Regions from separate parts of the Kineococcus rhizosphaerae genome, predicted to be linked through region 3. Evidence: riboswitches for the same ligand, from Rfam matches in the RefSeq annotation. Region 3 holds a riboswitch; each other region holds the start of a gene.
What was found. A riboswitch is a leader RNA that binds a small molecule or an ion and turns the genes downstream of it on or off. The one in region 3 is predicted to bind S-adenosylmethionine.

Region 1 (5,557 bases), on a different contig from region 3:
TGCGGGAGTTCCTGCTCTAGAACTCGAAGAGGTTGCCGCGCAGCCCGTTCCCGCCGTACCCCGAGCGCAGCACCCCGCGTCGGCGCAGGATGGGGACCAGGTCGTCGAGGAACCGGTGCAGCGTCACGGGGTGCAGGTCGCCGGACAGCAGGAAACCGTCGTTGTCCGCGTCCTCGCCGAACTCCTCGACGAGGTCGGCGAACTCCTGCGCCGTCCCGACCAGGCCGGTGCGGTCGGGCAGCCGACCCTTGCGGGCCTTGCGCGCCAGGAGTTCGCGCAGCGGCGCGTCCGGGGTGTCGCCGCGCAGGGCGCCGATGGTGCCCAGGGACACGTGGTCGCCGAACACCGCCGGGTCCAGCGGCCGGTCCAGCGGCAACCGCGTGAGGTCGGTCTCCAGATCGCTGGACCAGTGCAGCGCGACCTCGTGCAGGACCTCGTCGGAGGGGTGCCGGGACGCCTCGACGATCCGGTCGGCCTCCTGCGGGCTGCTCACGAGTTCGGGTTTGACGACGAACAGGACGCGCAGGTCGGCGGGTTTGCGGCCGGCCGCGGCGGCGGCGTCGAGCACCTTCGCCCGGTACGCGCGGACCTTCGCGACCTCCAGCGGCGCGAGGGCGAGCTGCACGTCCGAGCGCGACCCGGCGAAGGCCAGTCCACGGGCCGATCCCCCGGGGGAGACGAGGACCGGGTCACCGGCGGAGAACGGCAGCGCGTTGAGCGGGCCGTCGAGGCGGAAGTGCTCACCGCGGTGCGAGAAGGCGTCGATGCGGGTGCCGTCGGCGAACCGTCCCGTCACGGGGTCGGCGACGAGCGCCTCGGGGTCCCAGCTGTGCCAGAGCCGGCGGACGACGTCGATCCACTCCTCGGCCCGGTCGTAGGCCACGTCGTGCGCGACGGGTTCCAGGCCCACGTGCCGGGCGCTGCCGACGTCGGTGACGAGGTTGATCCCGAACCGGTTGCCGGACAGGTGCTGCAGCGTCGCGGCCTGCCGCGCGGCGAGGTACGGCGGGGTGATGCCGGCGTTGACCGTGGGGACGATCCCGACGTGCTGCGTGGCGGCGAACAGGTAGGGGGCCAGCAGCAGCGGGTCGTGCTTGGGACCGCCGTACGCCGCGCGGACCCGCAGGTCCAGGGTCTGCGGGTTCCCCAGCGAGATCGCGTCCTCGATCACGACCAGGTCGAGACCGGCCCGTTCGAGGTCGCGCACGGCGTGCGCGTACAGGTCCGGTCGCGTCCAGTCGTCGTTCCACGCCTGGTGGTCGCGACCCCAGCCCTGGGGGCCGAAACCGCGGGAGAAGAAGTACCCGAAGTGCTGCAGGCGTCCCATCAGGCCACCGCCCCCTGCTCGCTCCGGTGGGGTGCGCGCGAGGCGACGAGGGCCTGCTCGAGGTCGGCGAGCAGGTCGGCCGGTTCCTCCAGGCCGATCGACAAGCGCAGCAACCCCGGCCAGATGCCGGCGGCGAGCCGCTCGGGCTCCGTGCGGTGCGCGTGGGTCGTGCTGGCCGGGTGGATCACCAGCGACCGGACGTCGCCGACGTGGGTCATCCGGGTGAACAGTTCCACGGCGTCGACGAACCGCTGCGCCGCAGCGCGGCCGCCCTCCAGGGTCACCGAGAACACGGCACCGGCCCCGCGGGGCAGCAGCCGCCGGGCGACGTCGTGCGAGGGATGGTCGTCGAGGGCGGCGTGGTCGACGCTGACGACCTCGGGCCGCGCGCGCAGCCAGCGGGCCAGCTGCTCGGCCGTCTGCGTCTGGCGGGCCACGCGCAGCGACAGGGTCTCCAGCCCCTGCTGGACCAGGAACGCGTTGAACGGTGAGATCGTCGGGCCCAGGCGGGAGGCGACGACACCGCGGGTGTGCTCGACGTAGGCCCGCTGCGGGCCGTACCGCTGCACCCAGCTGACGCCCGCCAGCACGTTCGCGGGCTCGGTGAGGTGGCCGAACCCGGACCAGTCGAACCCGTCGCCGGTGACGATCGCGCCGCCCAGGGCGGCGCCGTGGCCGGCGAGGAACTTGCTGGCCGAGTGCACGACGACGTCGGCGCCGTGCTCCAGGGGCCGCAGCAGGTACGGGGTGGCGAAGGTGTTGTCCACGACGAGCGGGACGCCGTGCCGGTGCGCGACGGCCGCCACCGCGGGCAGGTCGAGCACGGTGTCCTTCGGGTTGGCGATCGACTCGGCGAAGAAGGCGCGGGTGGTCGGCCGGACGAGGCGTTCCCAGTCGGCGCTCTCCTCGACGAAGTCGACCTCGATGCCGAGCCGGCCGAAGTTGTCGAGGAAGAGCCCGCGCGAGCCCTCGTACAGGTCGGCGGCGGCCAGCAGGTGGTCCCCCGCCCCCAGGATCCCGAGCAGCGCCACCGTGATCGCGGCCTGGCCGGTGCCGACGAGGATCGCGTCGGTGCCGCCCTCCAGGACGGCGAGGCGGCGTTCGACGGCGGCCGACGTGGGGTTGCCGATGCGCGTGTAGACGTACCCGTCGTCCTCGCCGGCGAACCGGGCACGGGCGTGCTCGAAGTCGTCGAAGACGAACCCGGCGGTCAGGTGCACGGGCGTGACCCGCGCCCCGGTGACCGGGTCGGGTTCGGCGCCGGCGTGGACCTGCTGGGTGGCGAAGCTGTGGCGGTTGCGGACGTGCGTCATCGACGGGCCTTCCGGTGCAGTGACGGGGTGGGAGCGCGGGCGTTCAGGCCCGACAGCTCATCCCGGCGCTGCGCAGGAGGTCGACGACGAGACGGCGCGTCAACGGTTCGATCGGCACTGCGTTCCCTCTCCCATCGGTCCTGGCGGGAGCACCGACCCGGGTGGGCGGTTGCTGCGGCGTCGACGAGCCAGGTCTCTCGGCCGCTCTGGATGGCTCTTCCAGTGGACGGCACCGCAGCCATCGCTGTCAAGCGCTTCACACGATCTGCCGGCGGGTAGCGTGCGGCGTCGTGATCCTCACGGCCATGGTCTTCTACCCCGGCGGCGAACACCTCACGAGCTGGCGGCTGCCGGGGGGCCGCCCCGCCGACTACGTGACGTTCGAGTACTACGAGCACTTCGCCCGCACCGCCGAGCGCGCGGGTTTCGCAGCGCTGTTCTACGCCGACGAGCTGTACGTGTGGGACCGGTTCGCCTCCGGCGTCGAGCACGTCGCCAACGTCCGTCCCGAACCCTTCGGCCTGCTCGGGGCGCTGACCCGCAGCACCGAGCGGATCGGGCTGGTGGCGACCGTCTCGACCACGTACAACGAGCCGTTCCACACCGCGCGCCAGGTGGGGTCCCTGGACTTCCTCAGTTCCGGGCGGGCCGGGTGGAACCTCGTGACGTCGGCCAGCGACGAGGAGGCCCGCAACTTCGGGCTGGAGCGCAACCTCGACCACGCCGCGCGCTACCGCCGCGGGGCGGAGTTCGTGGAGGTCGTCACGGGGCTGTGGGACAGCTGGGACGACGGCGCGATCCGCCCCGACGTCGCCTCCGGTCGCTACGCCGACCCCGCCGGACTGCACGTGCTCGGTCACGAGGGCGAGTTCTTCCGCGTCCGCGGTCCGCTGAACCTGCCCCGCCCGCCCCAGGGCCGACCCGTCCTGTTCCAGGCGGGCTCGTCGGAGGACGGGCGGGCCCTGGCGGGCAGGTACGCCGAGGCCGTCTTCGTGCCCGGTTCCGCTCCGCTGCCCGGCGCGCAGCGGCTCTACGAGGACTACAAGCAGCGCGCGGTCGCGAACGGCCGCGCCCGCGAGCACCTCCTCGTCCTGCCGGCCCTGTCGCCCGTGCTGGGTGAGACGCCGGCCCGCGCTCTGGAGAAGCTCGAGGAGATCGAGGCGCTCACCCCCGACCGGCTCAGCCTCGACTGGCTCTCGCACCACCTGGGCGTCGACCTGTCCGACCGGCCGCTCGACGAGCGCTTCGAGTTCGACTTCACCGGCGGCTCCAACCAGGTGCAGACGGTGTTCGAGGGCGTCCGCAAGCTCATGGACCGCGAACGGTTCACCCTGCGCGAGCTGTACCGGACGATGCTGCGCCGCCGGTTCCTGCCCGGGACCCCCGAGCAGGTCGCGGACTGGATGACCGAACGGTTCACCCACGGCGCCGCCGACGGTTTCACCCTCGCGTTCTCCTCGTTGCCGGCGGGGCTGGAGGAGTTCGCCGAGACGGTGGTGCCGCTGCTCGTCGCCCGCGGGGTGCTGGCCGCGGAACTGCCCGCCGCGACGCTGCGCGAGAACCTCGGACTGCCGGTGCCGCCCAGCCGCTACCGCTGAACCGGGACGACCCCGGAGGTCCCCCCGGCCGCGACCTCGACGCGGTTGCGGCCCGCGGCCTTCGCGGCGTACAGGGCCGCGTCCGCGCGCCCGACGAGCGCCGTGACCGACTCGGCGCCGTCCCACTGCGCCACCCCCGCCGAGAACGTCTGCCCCAGCGGGGTGGCGCCGAGCAGCGCCCGCACGAGGTCCGCGGCGGCGCCGGCGCCGAGCCCGGTCGTGGCCACCAGGAACTCCTCCCCGCCCCAGCGGGCCAGGAACGCGGGCGAGTCCTCGAGCCGCTCCGTCCACGCCCGGGCCGCCTGCACGAGCAGCTCGTCCCCGGCCGGGTGGCCGAAGGAGTCGTTGAACCGCTTGAAGTGGTCCAGGTCGAGGATCGCGACGGCCAGCGGGACGCCGTCGAGGGCGCAGCGGTCGACGAGGCGGCCCAGTTCGGCGTCACCGCTGCGCCGGTTCGCGATCCCCGTGAGCCCGTCCGTGCGGGCCAGCGCGGTGAGCTGCTGCGCCTGCGTCTGGACCTGCTTGAGCAGCCCGTTCATGCGCAGCACCACGAGCAGGAACAGCGCGATGGAGCTCGCCCCGACCGACCACGGCTCCACCTCCCAGCCCAGGGCGCTCTGCAGGAGCAGGGTTCCCGGCGACAGCAGGCTCGCGCACGTCAGGGCCACCAGGCGGACCCGGGTGAAGGTCGCCGCGCTCGGGGCCGCGTCGGCCAGGCCGCGCATCGAGGGGTGCAGGGCCGCGGCCGCGAGCGCCGCGTAGGACCAGGACCAGCCGAGGTTCAGCAGGCCGCCGTGGTAGGTCCCGCTGAGGCTGACGACCTGGTAGGCGCTGTCGCTGGCGAGCATGAGGACGATGCCGACGGCGAGCCAGCGGAAGGACGGCGAGCGGCGGCCCGCGGTGGTCAGCAGCCGGGCGACGACGGCGAGCAGCAGGACGTCCCCGACGGGGTAGCTGGTGGCCACGACCCGGTTGAACACCGGGACGGTGCTGTCGGCCAGCGACGGCTGCATGAGGAAGACCCAGCTCAGCAGGCCCGCCCCGACGGTGACGATGGCGCTGTCGACGACCCCGTCGCGGTCGCCGCCCGCGGTGCGGCGGCGGGCGAGGAGCAGCAGCCCGGCCGCCAGCAGCGGGTAGGCGGCGAGGTAGAAGACGTCGGCCACGGACGGGAACGGGCTGACGTGCAGGACGTGGTCGAGCACGTTGTAGGTGATGTCGCCGAGGACCCAGGCGAGGACGCCGGCGGCCAGCAGCCACCAGGCGCCGGCGGCGCGGGGCCGGTTGCGGCGCACGCCGACGGCGATGAGGGCGGCGAA
Region 2 (5,557 bases), on a different contig from region 3:
CCGCGTCCCCGAGCGCCTTGCCGAGCAGGACGACCTCGGCGACCTTCTGGTCGGCGAAGGCCAGCCAGCCGCGCAGCCGCTCGTCGAGCTGGGTCTCGCGACTGACGTCGTGCGGGACGTGCAGCAGCGAGGTGGACGTGCCGGCCACGACGTGCGCGGCGGAGCCCTCCAGCTGCCGCAGGGTCGCCAGCGCCTGCACGAGGTCACCGCGCCAGATGTTGTGGCCGTCGACGACCCCGCCGACGACGGTCTTGCCGGCCAGGACGGAGCGGTCGGCCGGGAGCGCGCCCTTCACGAGGTCGAGGGCCAGCCCCTCGACCTCGCCGAAGGAGGCCAGGTACCCGCTCGCGTCGCCGTAGGGCGTGGCGACGAGCAGGCGCGGACGGCCGGCGAGCGCCGTGAGGCGGTCGTAGGCACCCCGCACCAGGTCGGCCAGACCCTCGACGCCGGCGGTCGCGGAGTCGCTGACCAGGCCCGGTTCGTCGAGCTGGACCCACTCGGCACCGGCGGCGGCGTAGGCGGCCAGGAGGTCCTCGTAGGCCCCGAGCAGGTCGTCCAGGCGCGAGATCGGCGCGAAGCCCTCCGAGCTGCCGTCCGCGGCCTTGGCCAGCAGCAGGAAGGTCACCGGCCCCACGACGACGGGCCGGGTGAGGAAGCCGTCGGCGAGCGCCTCGGCGAACTCGCGGACCCCGCGGTCGTCGGCGAACCGGAAGTCGGTGTCCGGGCCGATCTCGGGGACGAGGTAGTGGTAGTTCGTGTCGAACCACTTCGTCATCTCCAGCGGCGCCTGGGCCCCGCGGCCGCGGGCGATGGTGGAGTACCCGACGAGGTCGACCGTGCCGTCCTGGCCCACGAGGTCGGCGAAGCGCTCGGGCACCGCGCCCACGGCGACGGCCGCGTCGAGGACCTGGTCGTAGGCCGAGTACGACGAGGGGATCGAGGCGTCGTGCGCCGGCAGGCCGAGCGCGTTGAGGCGGCGGACGGTGGCGGCGCGGACGGCCGCGAGCTGCTCCTCGGTGCTCGCGAGGTCGGCCTTGCCGGACCACAGCGCCTCGAGGGCCTTCTTGGTCTCGCGGTCCGGGCCGATCCGGGGGTAGCCGAGGATCGTGGCGGTCCAGGCCGGGGTGCTGGACGAGGTGGTGGTCTGGCTCATCGGGTGGGTCCTCCTACCGCGACGCGGTCGCGGCCTTCGACGGAACGGGGCAGGTCGAGGTGGTCGATCAGGTCCAGGGCCGGGGCGGCCGCGTTGAACGTGTACAGGTGCAGCCCGGGGGCACCGGTGTCGAGCAGCCCGTGCGCCAGGCCCGAGGAGAAGGCCGTCGCGGCGCGCAGGCGCGCGGTGGCGTCGTCGGTGTCGAGGGCGGCGAGCAGGGCGGGCGAGGCCGGGACGCCGGTGAGCTCGCCGATCCGCTGGAAGCGGCGCGGGTCGTCGGAGACGGCGATCCCGGGCAGCAGCGGGATGGTGATCCCGGCCGCCCGGGCCCGGCGGACGAACGTGGCGTACTCCTCGGCGGAGAACGTGACCTGGCAGACCGCGAACTGGGCCCCGGCGTCCTGCTTGGCCCGCAGGACCGCGAGCTCGTGGTCGTCCCGGGCCCGGGGGAAGGCGGCCACGGCCAGGCTGAGGCTGCCCTCGTCCACCGGACGGGCCCCCCCGCGCAGGGCGAGGCGACGCCGGTCGGCGACCTGCAGGAGTTCCACGAGGTCGCTCGCGGTGGTCACCCCGTCGGGGTGCGGGGTCCAGTCCGCGGCCCCGGCCGGCGGGTCCCCGCGCAGCGCCAGGACGTTGCGGACCCCGGCGTCGAGGAACTCGGTCGCCAGTTCCACGACCTCGCGCCGGGAGGAGCCCACGCAGGTCAGGTGGGCCATGGCCGGCACGGCCGTGGTGCTCAGGACGTGGGCGAGCAGGTCGCGGCTCGGGCCACGGGTCGCGCCCGCTGCCCCGAAGGTCACCGACACGAAGTCGGGGGCTGCGGACAGCAGCTCGGACAGCTTGCGCCACAACGCGTCACGTCCGGCGTCCGAGCGCGGGGGGAACAGTTCGAAGCTCAGCGTCGGCCGCCCCGCCGCACCGGCGACGAGGGGGGCGAGCGTCATCGCACGGTTCCCCGGCCCGGAACCGGGTGGGGAGCGACGACATCGGTGGTCCGCATCACGAACTCCATCGGCCTGGCGTTAGCACCCTCGCCCGGGCTCGGGGGGTTGCTGCGGCGTCGTCGAGCCAGGACTCTCGGCCGCTCTGGATGGTGTGCTTCGAATGTAGACCGGTCCCGGCACGGTCCACAAGTGGTTCCCCCGATCAGCCCCCACCCGCGTCCTGGGCGCCCCGCGAGAACGCTCCAGGACGCTCGAGGTCGACCCGCGACACGCCGACCTTGATTCCCGGCGGTTGCGCGTGGCAATCTCCCCTCAGGTCATGAGTGCCAGCGACAAGCCCCGGCTCGCTGGCCGGCAACCCTCCTCCGCGGTGGGGTGCCCCGGGTGACGACCTGGCCGGTCCCGAGGTGGGCCCGGCAAGCGCGGACCTCGCCGGGGTGATCCCGGTCCTCCCGGCAGGGTCCACTTCCCGAGGAGACCTCGTGTCGACGAGCACCCTGTCCCCCAGCCGTCCCGCCCCTCGTGCGGCCTGTCGCCCGGTGGCCCCGCTGCTGCCGGTCGTGGGCGCCGACACCGTGGTGCCGCTGGCCACGGGCGGGACCGCCACCTACGCCAACCTCGACAACGCCGCCAGCGCGCCGGCCCTCAGCGCGGTGGCGGCCCGCGTCGCGCAGGTGCTGCCGCACTACGCCAGCGTCCACCGCGGCGCCGGGTACCTGTCCCGGGTCTCCACGGCGCTGTTCGAGCAGGCCCGCGAGCAGGTCGGGCGGTTCCTCGGCGCCCGGGCCGACGACGTCGTGGTCTTCACCCGCAGCACGACCGACGCGCTGGACCTGCTCTCCCGCGCCGTCCCCGCCGGTGCCCGGGTGCTCGTCGCGGACGTCGAGCACCACGCGAACCTGCTGCCCTGGCAGCGCTCGGCGGCCACCACGGTGGTGCGCGGCGGTGCCGACGCCGAGGAGACCGCTGCCCTGCTGGAGGCCGAGCTGGCCACCGGGCAGTACGCGCTGCTCGCCGTCGCGGGCGCCTCCAACGTCACCGGCGAGGTGCTGCCGCTGCGCCGGCTGGCCCGCGCCGCGCACGCGGCCGGGGCCCGCATCGCCGTCGACGGCGCCCAGCTGCTGCCGCACCGGCGCGTGGACGTCGGCCGCGACGAGATCGACTGGATCGCCCTGTCCGGGCACAAGCTGTACGCGCCGTTCGGCGCCGGCGCCCTCGTCGGCCGCCGCGACTGGCTCGACGCGGCCGAGCCGTACCTGGCCGGCGGCGGCGCGACGCTCGACGTCAGCCACGACGCGGTGCGCTGGGCCTCCGGCCCGGACCGGCACGAGGCCGGGTCGCCGAACGTGATCGGCGCCGTCGCCCTGGCCCAGGCCTGCGCGACGCTCGCCGCCCTGCCGGACGGTGCGCTGGAACGTCACGAGGGCGCGCTGCGCGCCCAGCTCGTCGACGGGCTCAGCGCCCTGCCGGGCGTCGAGGTCGTCCGGGCGCACCCGGCCGACGCCGTGGGGGTCGTGACGTTCACCGTCGCGGGCCGCTCGGTCTCCGAGGTCGCGGCGTACCTGTCGGCGGAGCACGGGATCGGCGTGCGCGACGGGCGCTTCTGCGCGCACCGGTTCGCGAACTCCCTCGGCCTGGTCGCGGGCGGGCTGCGCGCCTCGACGGGGGTCGGGACCGGCTCGGCCGACGTCGAACGGCTGGTGGCCGCGGTGGAGCGGTTCGTGACCACGGGCCCCGAGCTCGAGTACGGCCTGGTGGACGGTCACTGGGGTCCGCTCACCGACGCCCGGCCCGCCCCCGAGACGTTCCTCGACCCGGTGACGGAACTCGGGTAAACTCACCGGCGAAGGTCACGAGAACCAGCGACAAGCCCTGGCTAGCTGGTCGGCAACCCTCCCCCGCGGTGGGGTGCTCCAGGTGACGACCCGGCCGGAGGAAGACCTCCGGCAAGCGCGATGACCCGCCGGACGCCTGCGTGTCGTCAAGACAGCAGGAGGAGAACCGTGTCCGAACTCCACCTCTCCGTGGCCCTGGAGTCCACCGGGTGGCACCCCGCGTCCTGGCGCGAACCCGGCGCCCGCGCCGACGAGCTGTTCACCGCCGCGTTCTGGCGCGACACCGTCCGCGAGGCCGAACGCGGGCTGTTCGACCTCGTGACCATCGAGGATTCCTTCAGCCTGCAGGGCAGCCACTTCGGGCTACCCGACGACCGCACCGACCGGGTCGCCGGCCGCCTGGACGCGCTGCTCGTCGCGGCCCGGCTGGCGCTGGTCACGCAGGCCGTCGGTCTGGTCCCCACCGTCACGACGACCCACACCGAACCGTTCCACGTGTCCAAGGCGCTCGCGACGCTCGACCACGTCAGTTCCGGCCGCGGCGGCTGGCGGGCCCAGATCGCCCCCCGCGCCCACGAGGCCGAACTCTTCGGACGGCGGTCGATCCCCGTGGTCTCCCGCGAGACGTTGCAGGACCCCGAGGTCGCCGCGGCGGTCGAGGACCTGTTCGCCGAGGGCCGCGCCGTCGTCGACACCGTGCGGGCGCTCTGGGACTCCTGGGAGGACGACGCGGAGATCCGCGACGTCGCCTCGGGACGCTTCGTCGACCGCACCAAGCTGCACCGGGTCGCGGTCGAGACCCCCTGGTTCTCGGTCCTCGGCCCCTCGATCACGCCCCGTCCCCCGCAGGGACAGCCCGTGGTGACCGCACTGGCGCACGCGCGGACCGCGTACGAGTTCGCCGCCGCGAGCGCGGACGTCGTGTTCGTGACGCCGCACGAGGCGGCGAACGCCCGCGAGATCGTCGCCGAGGTGCGTGCCGCGGAGGCCGCCGTCGGCCGGACGGGAACCCCGCTGCAGGTCCACGCCGACCTCGTGGTCGCCCTCGGCCCCGACGCCGCGGCCGCCCGCAACCGCCTGGACCGGCTCGACACCGTCGACGGTGAGGCGTTCGGCTCCGACGCGCTCGTCGTGGCCGACTCCCCCGCGGGCCTGGTCGAGCGTCTGCTGCTGTGGCGCGAGGCGGGGATCGAGGGGTTCCGGTTCCGTCCGGCGGTGAACGCCACCGACCTGCCCGCGCTCGTCGACGAGGTCGTGCCGCTGCTGCAGTCCGCCGGGGTGTTCCGCCGGGAGTACACCGGCACCACCCTGCGCGACCACCTGGGGCTGGCCAGGCCCGTCAACCGCTACGCCGCAGTCTGAGGAGGACCCGATGAGCATCCCCGACGGCAAGCCCCGCAAGCAGATCGTCCTCGGCGCCCACCTGCCCGGCGTCAACCACCACACCGTCTGGCAGGACCCGGCCGCGGGCAGCCAGATCGACGTGCGGAGCTTCGCCCACCTGGCCCGCACCGCCGAACGGGGTTTCTTCGACCTGTTCTTCCTGGCCGAGGGCCTGCGGCTGCGCGAGCACGCGGGCGAGATCTACGAGAACGACGTCGTGGGCCGGCCGGACACCTTCACGG
Region 3 (5,557 bases):
CGACGGTCAGGGCCAGGACCGTGACGACCGGCAGCGAGCTGGGGCGCAGGAGGTGGCGCAGCAGCAGCCGGGTCCGGCCCAGCCCGCGCGAGCGCGCCACCGAGGCGTACTCCTGGCGCGACTCGTGGTCGAGCCCGGCGACGAGCACCTCCGCCAGCTGCGCCGACACCGGGATCCCCAGGGCGAGGGCGGCGAAGGCCGTCGCCCAGGCCGAGTCGGGGTCGATGACGCGGAACAGCCCGAGCTTCAGCGCGAACACGTGGATGAGGACGAGACCGATGACGAAGTTCGGGACCGACAGGAACAGCGACGGCAGCGAGCGGGCCACCCCCTGCCCCGCGCCCCGGGGGAGGAACTGGGTGGCCGCCGCGACGACGGCGGCGAGCACGATCGCGACCGCGAGGGCGCCGCCGGCCAGCGTCAGCGTCGAGGGCAGGACCTCGGCGATCGACTGCGAGACCGGCCGGTTGCTGCGCAGCGACACGCCGAGGTCGCCGACGACGAACCGCGACAGCGCCTCCCACAGCTGGACGACCACGGGCTGGTCGAGCCCGTAGTAGGAGACGATGCGCGCGATCTCGTCCTCGGTGAACCCGTTCTCGGGGTTGCGCAGCGTGTTCGTGACCGGGTCCCCGGGCAGCACGCTGATGACGACGAACGTCGCGACGTACGCCAGCAGGACGACGACGACGGCCTGGCCGACGCGTCGTGCCGCGAAACCCGCGTAACCCCTCATGCGTGCCCTCCTCAGGCCTCGAGGTGGGCGGCGTAGTAGTTCGCGTAGGCGACGCCGTTGTAGGTCACGCCCTTGAGGTCGGAGCGGTTGGCGTAGATGCGCTGCACGATCTGCTCCAGGGGGATGAACAGCCCCTGCTCGAGGACGTACTGCTGCAACTGGTCGACCGACGTCCGGCGGGTGTCCTCGTCGACGGCGCCGGCGACGGCGTCGCGCAGGTGGTTCAGCGTCTGGTCGCTCTCGCCGAGCCCGAACCAGTCCTCGCCCTTGTTGGCGCTGGTCAGGATGCTCGCGACGGTGCCGACGTCGATGAAGCTGCGGGTGACCTCGTAGTTCGACAGCGTCTTGTTCCCGCTGACCCGCTGACCGTAGGTGACGACGTCGAAGGTCTGCAGGTCCACGGTGAACCCGACCTTGCCGAGCTGCTGGGCCACGAGCTCGTCGATGGCCTGCGAGGTGACGAGGTACGGGTTCGGGAACAGGGTGACCGACAGCGGCCGGCCGCCCTTGCTGCGCTTGCCGTCGGCGCCCTTCACCCACCCGGCCTGCTCGAGCAGCGAGTTCGCCGTCGCCGCGTCGTAGGTGAACTCCGCCGAGTGGTCGGTGGCCTCGGGGACGTTGGACTGGATGAAGGACTGCGCCTTCTTCCAGTCGCTGGTGTAGACGGTCGACAGGATCTCGTCGCGGTCGATCGCGTGCTGGAACGCCTGCCGGACCGCGACGTCGTCGAACGGCGCGACCGAGGTGTTCAGGCGGTACCCGTGGGTGAACCCGAGGTAGCGGGGCGTCGCGACCTCGAACCCGGCCTCCTTCAGCCCGTCGAGCTCCTGCGGGGTGGCGTTGAAGACGGCGTCGGCCTGGTTCGACTGCAGGCTCGCGGTTCGCAGCGAGCTCTCCTTGACGATCTTGTAGGTGATCGAGTCGAGCGCCGCCGCGTCGGACTTGCCGAGGGCCTGCGGGCCCCACGCGTAGTCGGCGCGCTTGACGAGGACGACCTCGTCGCCCTCCTTCCAGCTCTTCACCGTGAACGGCCCGGACCCGCTGACCTGCGACAGGTCCGCCTGGCCCTCGGCGGGCAGGGCGATCGTCTTGGGGGAGATCAGGATGGAGCCGTGGTACCCGAGGGTGGGGATGAACCCCAGCGTCGGCGCGCTGAACTCGACGACGACGGTGGAGGCGTCCGCGGCGGAGGCCTGCAGGTACGTCTTGGGGAACAGGCCGATCGGGTTCACACCCTTGTCGGCCTGCCCCTTGGCCCAGTAGTCGAGGTTCGCCACGACGGCGGCGGCGTCCAGGGCCGTGCCGTCGGAGAACGTCACCCCGCTCTTGAGGTGCAGCGTGAACTCGGTGGCGTTCGCGTTCTGCTCCCACTTCTCGGCCAGCCACGGCGTCACCTTCCCCTCGCCGTCGACGTAGACGAGCTTGTCGGTGACGTGACCCCAGACGTTCCCCTGGAAGCTTGAGATCGCGCTGTTGTTCGGGATCCAGGTGTCGCCGAGGGAGTCGATGAGGAAGACGATGTCGCCGCCCTGCTTCGCCCCGGCCGGGGTCGAGCCCGACGAACCCGACGCGCCACCCCCGCAGGCGGAGAGGATCGTGCCCACCGCGCCGGCGCCGAGGACGGCGGAGACCGTGCGACGGGTGGGTCGGAACGCCCCGGGCGTCGAACCCGACGGGAGGGGGTCAGGGGTGCTGCTGGTCATGGGGGTGTGGCTCCTGGCTCAGGCGGGGAGGGGCCGCACGGGAGGAGTGCCCGGTGCGGTTCGGGGGAGTTCCTGGGGAGCGCGGCCCGACGGCCGGGGTGCGGCCGTGGAGCGTTCGCTCAGCGTGGGGTTGAGAGCGCGCTGGACTGCCGGGACAGGTCGACGTGCCGACGAGCCGTGAGGAGCAGCGTGGGTCGCACCGGGATTCCTCCATCGGTCCTGGCGGTAGCACCTTCCCGAAGGAGGTTGCTGCGGCGTCGTCGAGCCAGGTCTCTCAGCCGCTCTGGATGGTGGGACGAGAGTGGCAGAGTTCGGCACGCCCGTCAACGCCGTCCCTCGTGGGCCGCGCGCGACTGTGCGATGGTGGCGCCGTCCGCCCCACCCGTGACGATCCCGGGTTCACCCGCTGGACCCCGCGAACCGCGCACTGCGAACGGAGACCCCGACATGACCACCGAACTGCTGCCCGCCGTCCCCACCGACCTCACCGGTCCGCTGGCCGAGCTGGCCGGTGAGCTCCCCGGCGCGGTGGACCCGGGTTTCGCCGCCCACGAGGTCACCGACCGCTCCCGGGTCGACGCCCCGCAGGGGGTCCTCGCCGTCGTGCGCCCGGCCGACGTCGCCGGGGTCCAGACCGTCCTGCGCTGGGCGAGCCGGCACCGCGTCCCCGTCGTGCCGCGCGGAGCGGGGACCGGGTTGTCCGGTGGTGCGATCGGGGTGGCCGGCGGGATCGTGCTGTCGACCGAGCGGCTGGACCGCGTCCTGGAGATCGCCCCGGCCGACCAGGTCGCACGCGTCGAACCGGGTGTCCTGGGCGCCGACCTCGACGCCGCCCTGGCGCCGTTGGGTCTGCGCTACGCCCCGGACCCGGCCAGCTGGCGGACCTCCAGCATCGGCGGGAACGTCGCGACGAACGCGGGGGGACTGCGCTGCGCCAAGTACGGCGTGACGCGGGAGTCGGTGCTGGCCCTCGACGTGGTCCTGGCCGACGGGTCGCTCATCTCGACCGGTCACCGGTCCATCAAGGGGGTCACCGGACTCGACCTCGTGGGGCTGTTCACCGGGTCCGAGGGCACGCTGGGTGTCGTCGTGGGCATCACCGTCCGGCTGCGGCCGCGGCCGGTGGACGAGCAGACCGTCGCCACCTGGTTCGACTCCGTCGACGCCGCGGCCGAGGGGCTGCTGGCCCTGACCGCGGGAGCCGCGCGACCGGCTGTCATCGAGCTCCTGGACGGCCCCACCCTGGCGGACATCGACGCCCACTCGGGGACGTCGCTGGCGCAGGGGGGTGGGGCGCTGCTGCTCGTGCAGACCGACGGTCACGGTGCGCGGGCGGAGGCCGACGAGGTCGAGGCGGCACTGCGCGGGGCCGGTGGCCGCCCGCGCCGGCTGCACGGCGAGGACGCCGAGTTCCACTGGGAGCTGCGGCGCAGCGGACGCGGTCCGCTGGAGGACAAGCTCGCCGTGGGCGAGGACGTCGCCGTCCCGCTGTCGCGCATCGGGGAGTTCCACCGCGAGATCACCAGGATCGGTGCCGTGCACGGGGTCTCGGTGCGTGCCGTGGCCCACGCGGGGGACGGGAACTTCCACCCGCTGCTGTTCGCCGACGACGTGGCCGGGGGCGCCGAACGCCTGGAGGCGGCGGCCGACGAGGTCGTGGCGACGGCCCTGCGCCTGGGCGGGACGATCAGCGGCGAGCACGGGATCGGCACCGCGAAGCAGCGCTGGCTGGCCGACGAGCTCACCCCGCAGGTGCGGGCGCTGCAGGCGGGCATCAAGGCCGTGTTCGACCCCCTGGGGCTGCTGAACCCCGGCAAGGCCCTGTGAGGCGGTGAGGGGTCCCCGGGGTTCACCGGGGGATTGACAACCCGATCGCGGTCGGGCGACAGTGTCCGGGCAACCATCAAGAGCGGCTGAGAGACCTGGCTCCGCGACGCCGCAGCAACCCCCCGTGCGAACGGGTGCGGGTGCTTCCGCCAGGAACGATGGAGGATCGATGCAGCACCGCACGCCGTGCGTCCCCGCGCGGCACTTCCACGCCTCCAACCGGCGGGTCGTCGACCTGTGCCGTCGGTGCAGCAGCGCCTGTAGCTGACCGTCCCGCTGCCCCTCCCGTACCGACCCCTCCCGGAGTTCCCGCATGTCCACGACCACCTCCGCCACCGCCGGCGTCCAGCCCGACACGAGCGATCCCAAGTTCGCCGCCTACGCCCACCCCGACCGCGTCGTCAGCACCTCCTGGCTGGCCGAGAACCTCGGGCGGGAGGGTCTCGTCGTCGTCGAGAGCGACGAGGACGTCCTGCTGTACGACACCGGTCACATCCCTGGCGCCGTGAAGGTCGACTGGCACACCGAGCTCAACGACCAGGTGACCCGCGACTACGTCGACGGTGTGCGTTTCGCCGAGCTGCTGTCGCGCAAGGGGATCGGTCGCGACGACACGATCGTCGTGTACGGCGACAAGAACAACTGGTGGGCCGCCTACGCGCTGTGGGTCTTCAGCCTGTTCGGGCACGCCGACGTCCGGCTGCTCGACGGTGGCCGAGCGGCCTGGGTGGCCGAGGGGCGCGAGGTCACGACCGACGTCGTCGAGCGCACCCCGACGCAGTACCCCGTCGTCGAGCGCGACGACGCCTCGATCCGGGCCTTCCTGCCGGACGTGCGCGAGCACCTCGGCGGTCAGCTCATCGACGTCCGGTCGCCGGGGGAGTACAGCGGCCAGCTGACGAACATCCCCGACTACCCGCAGGAGGGGACCGTCCGCGGTGGGCACGTCCCCGGGGCGGCGAACGTCCCGTGGGCCCAGGCCGCGGCCGAGGACGGCCGGTTCAAGGACCGCGCCGCGCTGGAGGCCCTCTACACGACCGGTGGCGCGCAGCTCGACCCGACCCGGCCCACGATCGCCTACTGCCGCATCGGCGAACGCTCCAGCCACACGTGGTTCGTCCTGACCCACCTGCTGGGTCTGCCGGAGGTGCGCAACTACGACGGCAGCTGGACCGAGTGGGGCAACGCCGTCCGCGTGCCGATCGCCCTCGGGACCGAGCCGGGCCGGGTGACCCGGTGACGATCCTGCGCGACGACATCGCCTCCCTCGACGCCGGTCCGCACCTGCTGT

Region 1: it holds a riboswitch for S-adenosylmethionine, as region 3 does, so the genes downstream of both, CLV37_RS21120 (O-acetylhomoserine aminocarboxypropyltransferase/cysteine synthase family protein) here and CLV37_RS22240 (ABC transporter substrate-binding protein) in region 3, are expected to answer to the same signal.
Region 2: it holds a riboswitch for S-adenosylmethionine, as region 3 does, so the genes downstream of both, CLV37_RS18420 (aminotransferase class V-fold PLP-dependent enzyme) here and CLV37_RS22240 (ABC transporter substrate-binding protein) in region 3, are expected to answer to the same signal.

The regions. Positions count from the first base shown of each region.
Region 1 is NZ_PVZF01000012.1:149,186-154,742, reverse strand. It holds gene CLV37_RS21130 (alpha/beta hydrolase) at 1-20, shown strand, start outside; gene CLV37_RS21125 (LLM class flavin-dependent oxidoreductase) at 17-1,327, opposite strand; gene CLV37_RS21120 (O-acetylhomoserine aminocarboxypropyltransferase/cysteine synthase family protein) at 1,327-2,640, opposite strand; SAM riboswitch class I at 2,769-2,857, opposite strand; gene CLV37_RS21115 (NtaA/DmoA family FMN-dependent monooxygenase) at 2,931-4,238, shown strand; gene CLV37_RS21110 (GGDEF domain-containing protein) at 4,229-5,557, opposite strand, start outside.
Region 2 is NZ_PVZF01000009.1:278,302-283,858, forward strand. It holds gene metE (5-methyltetrahydropteroyltriglutamate--homocysteine S-methyltransferase) at 1-1,153, opposite strand, end outside; gene CLV37_RS18415 (methylenetetrahydrofolate reductase) at 1,150-2,097, opposite strand; SAM riboswitch class I at 2,159-2,250, opposite strand; SAM riboswitch class IV at 2,413-2,526, shown strand; gene CLV37_RS18420 (aminotransferase class V-fold PLP-dependent enzyme) at 2,580-3,932, shown strand; SAM riboswitch class IV at 3,946-4,056, shown strand; gene CLV37_RS18425 (LLM class flavin-dependent oxidoreductase) at 4,053-5,294, shown strand; gene CLV37_RS18430 (NtaA/DmoA family FMN-dependent monooxygenase) at 5,305-5,557, shown strand, end outside.
Region 3 is NZ_PVZF01000014.1:14,715-20,271, reverse strand. It holds gene CLV37_RS22245 (ABC transporter permease) at 1-736, opposite strand, end outside; gene CLV37_RS22240 (ABC transporter substrate-binding protein) at 748-2,439, opposite strand; SAM riboswitch class I at 2,647-2,733, opposite strand; gene CLV37_RS22235 (FAD-binding oxidoreductase) at 2,887-4,266, shown strand; SAM riboswitch class I at 4,337-4,431, shown strand; gene CLV37_RS22230 (sulfurtransferase) at 4,580-5,506, shown strand; gene CLV37_RS22225 (aminotransferase-like domain-containing protein) at 5,503-5,557, shown strand, end outside.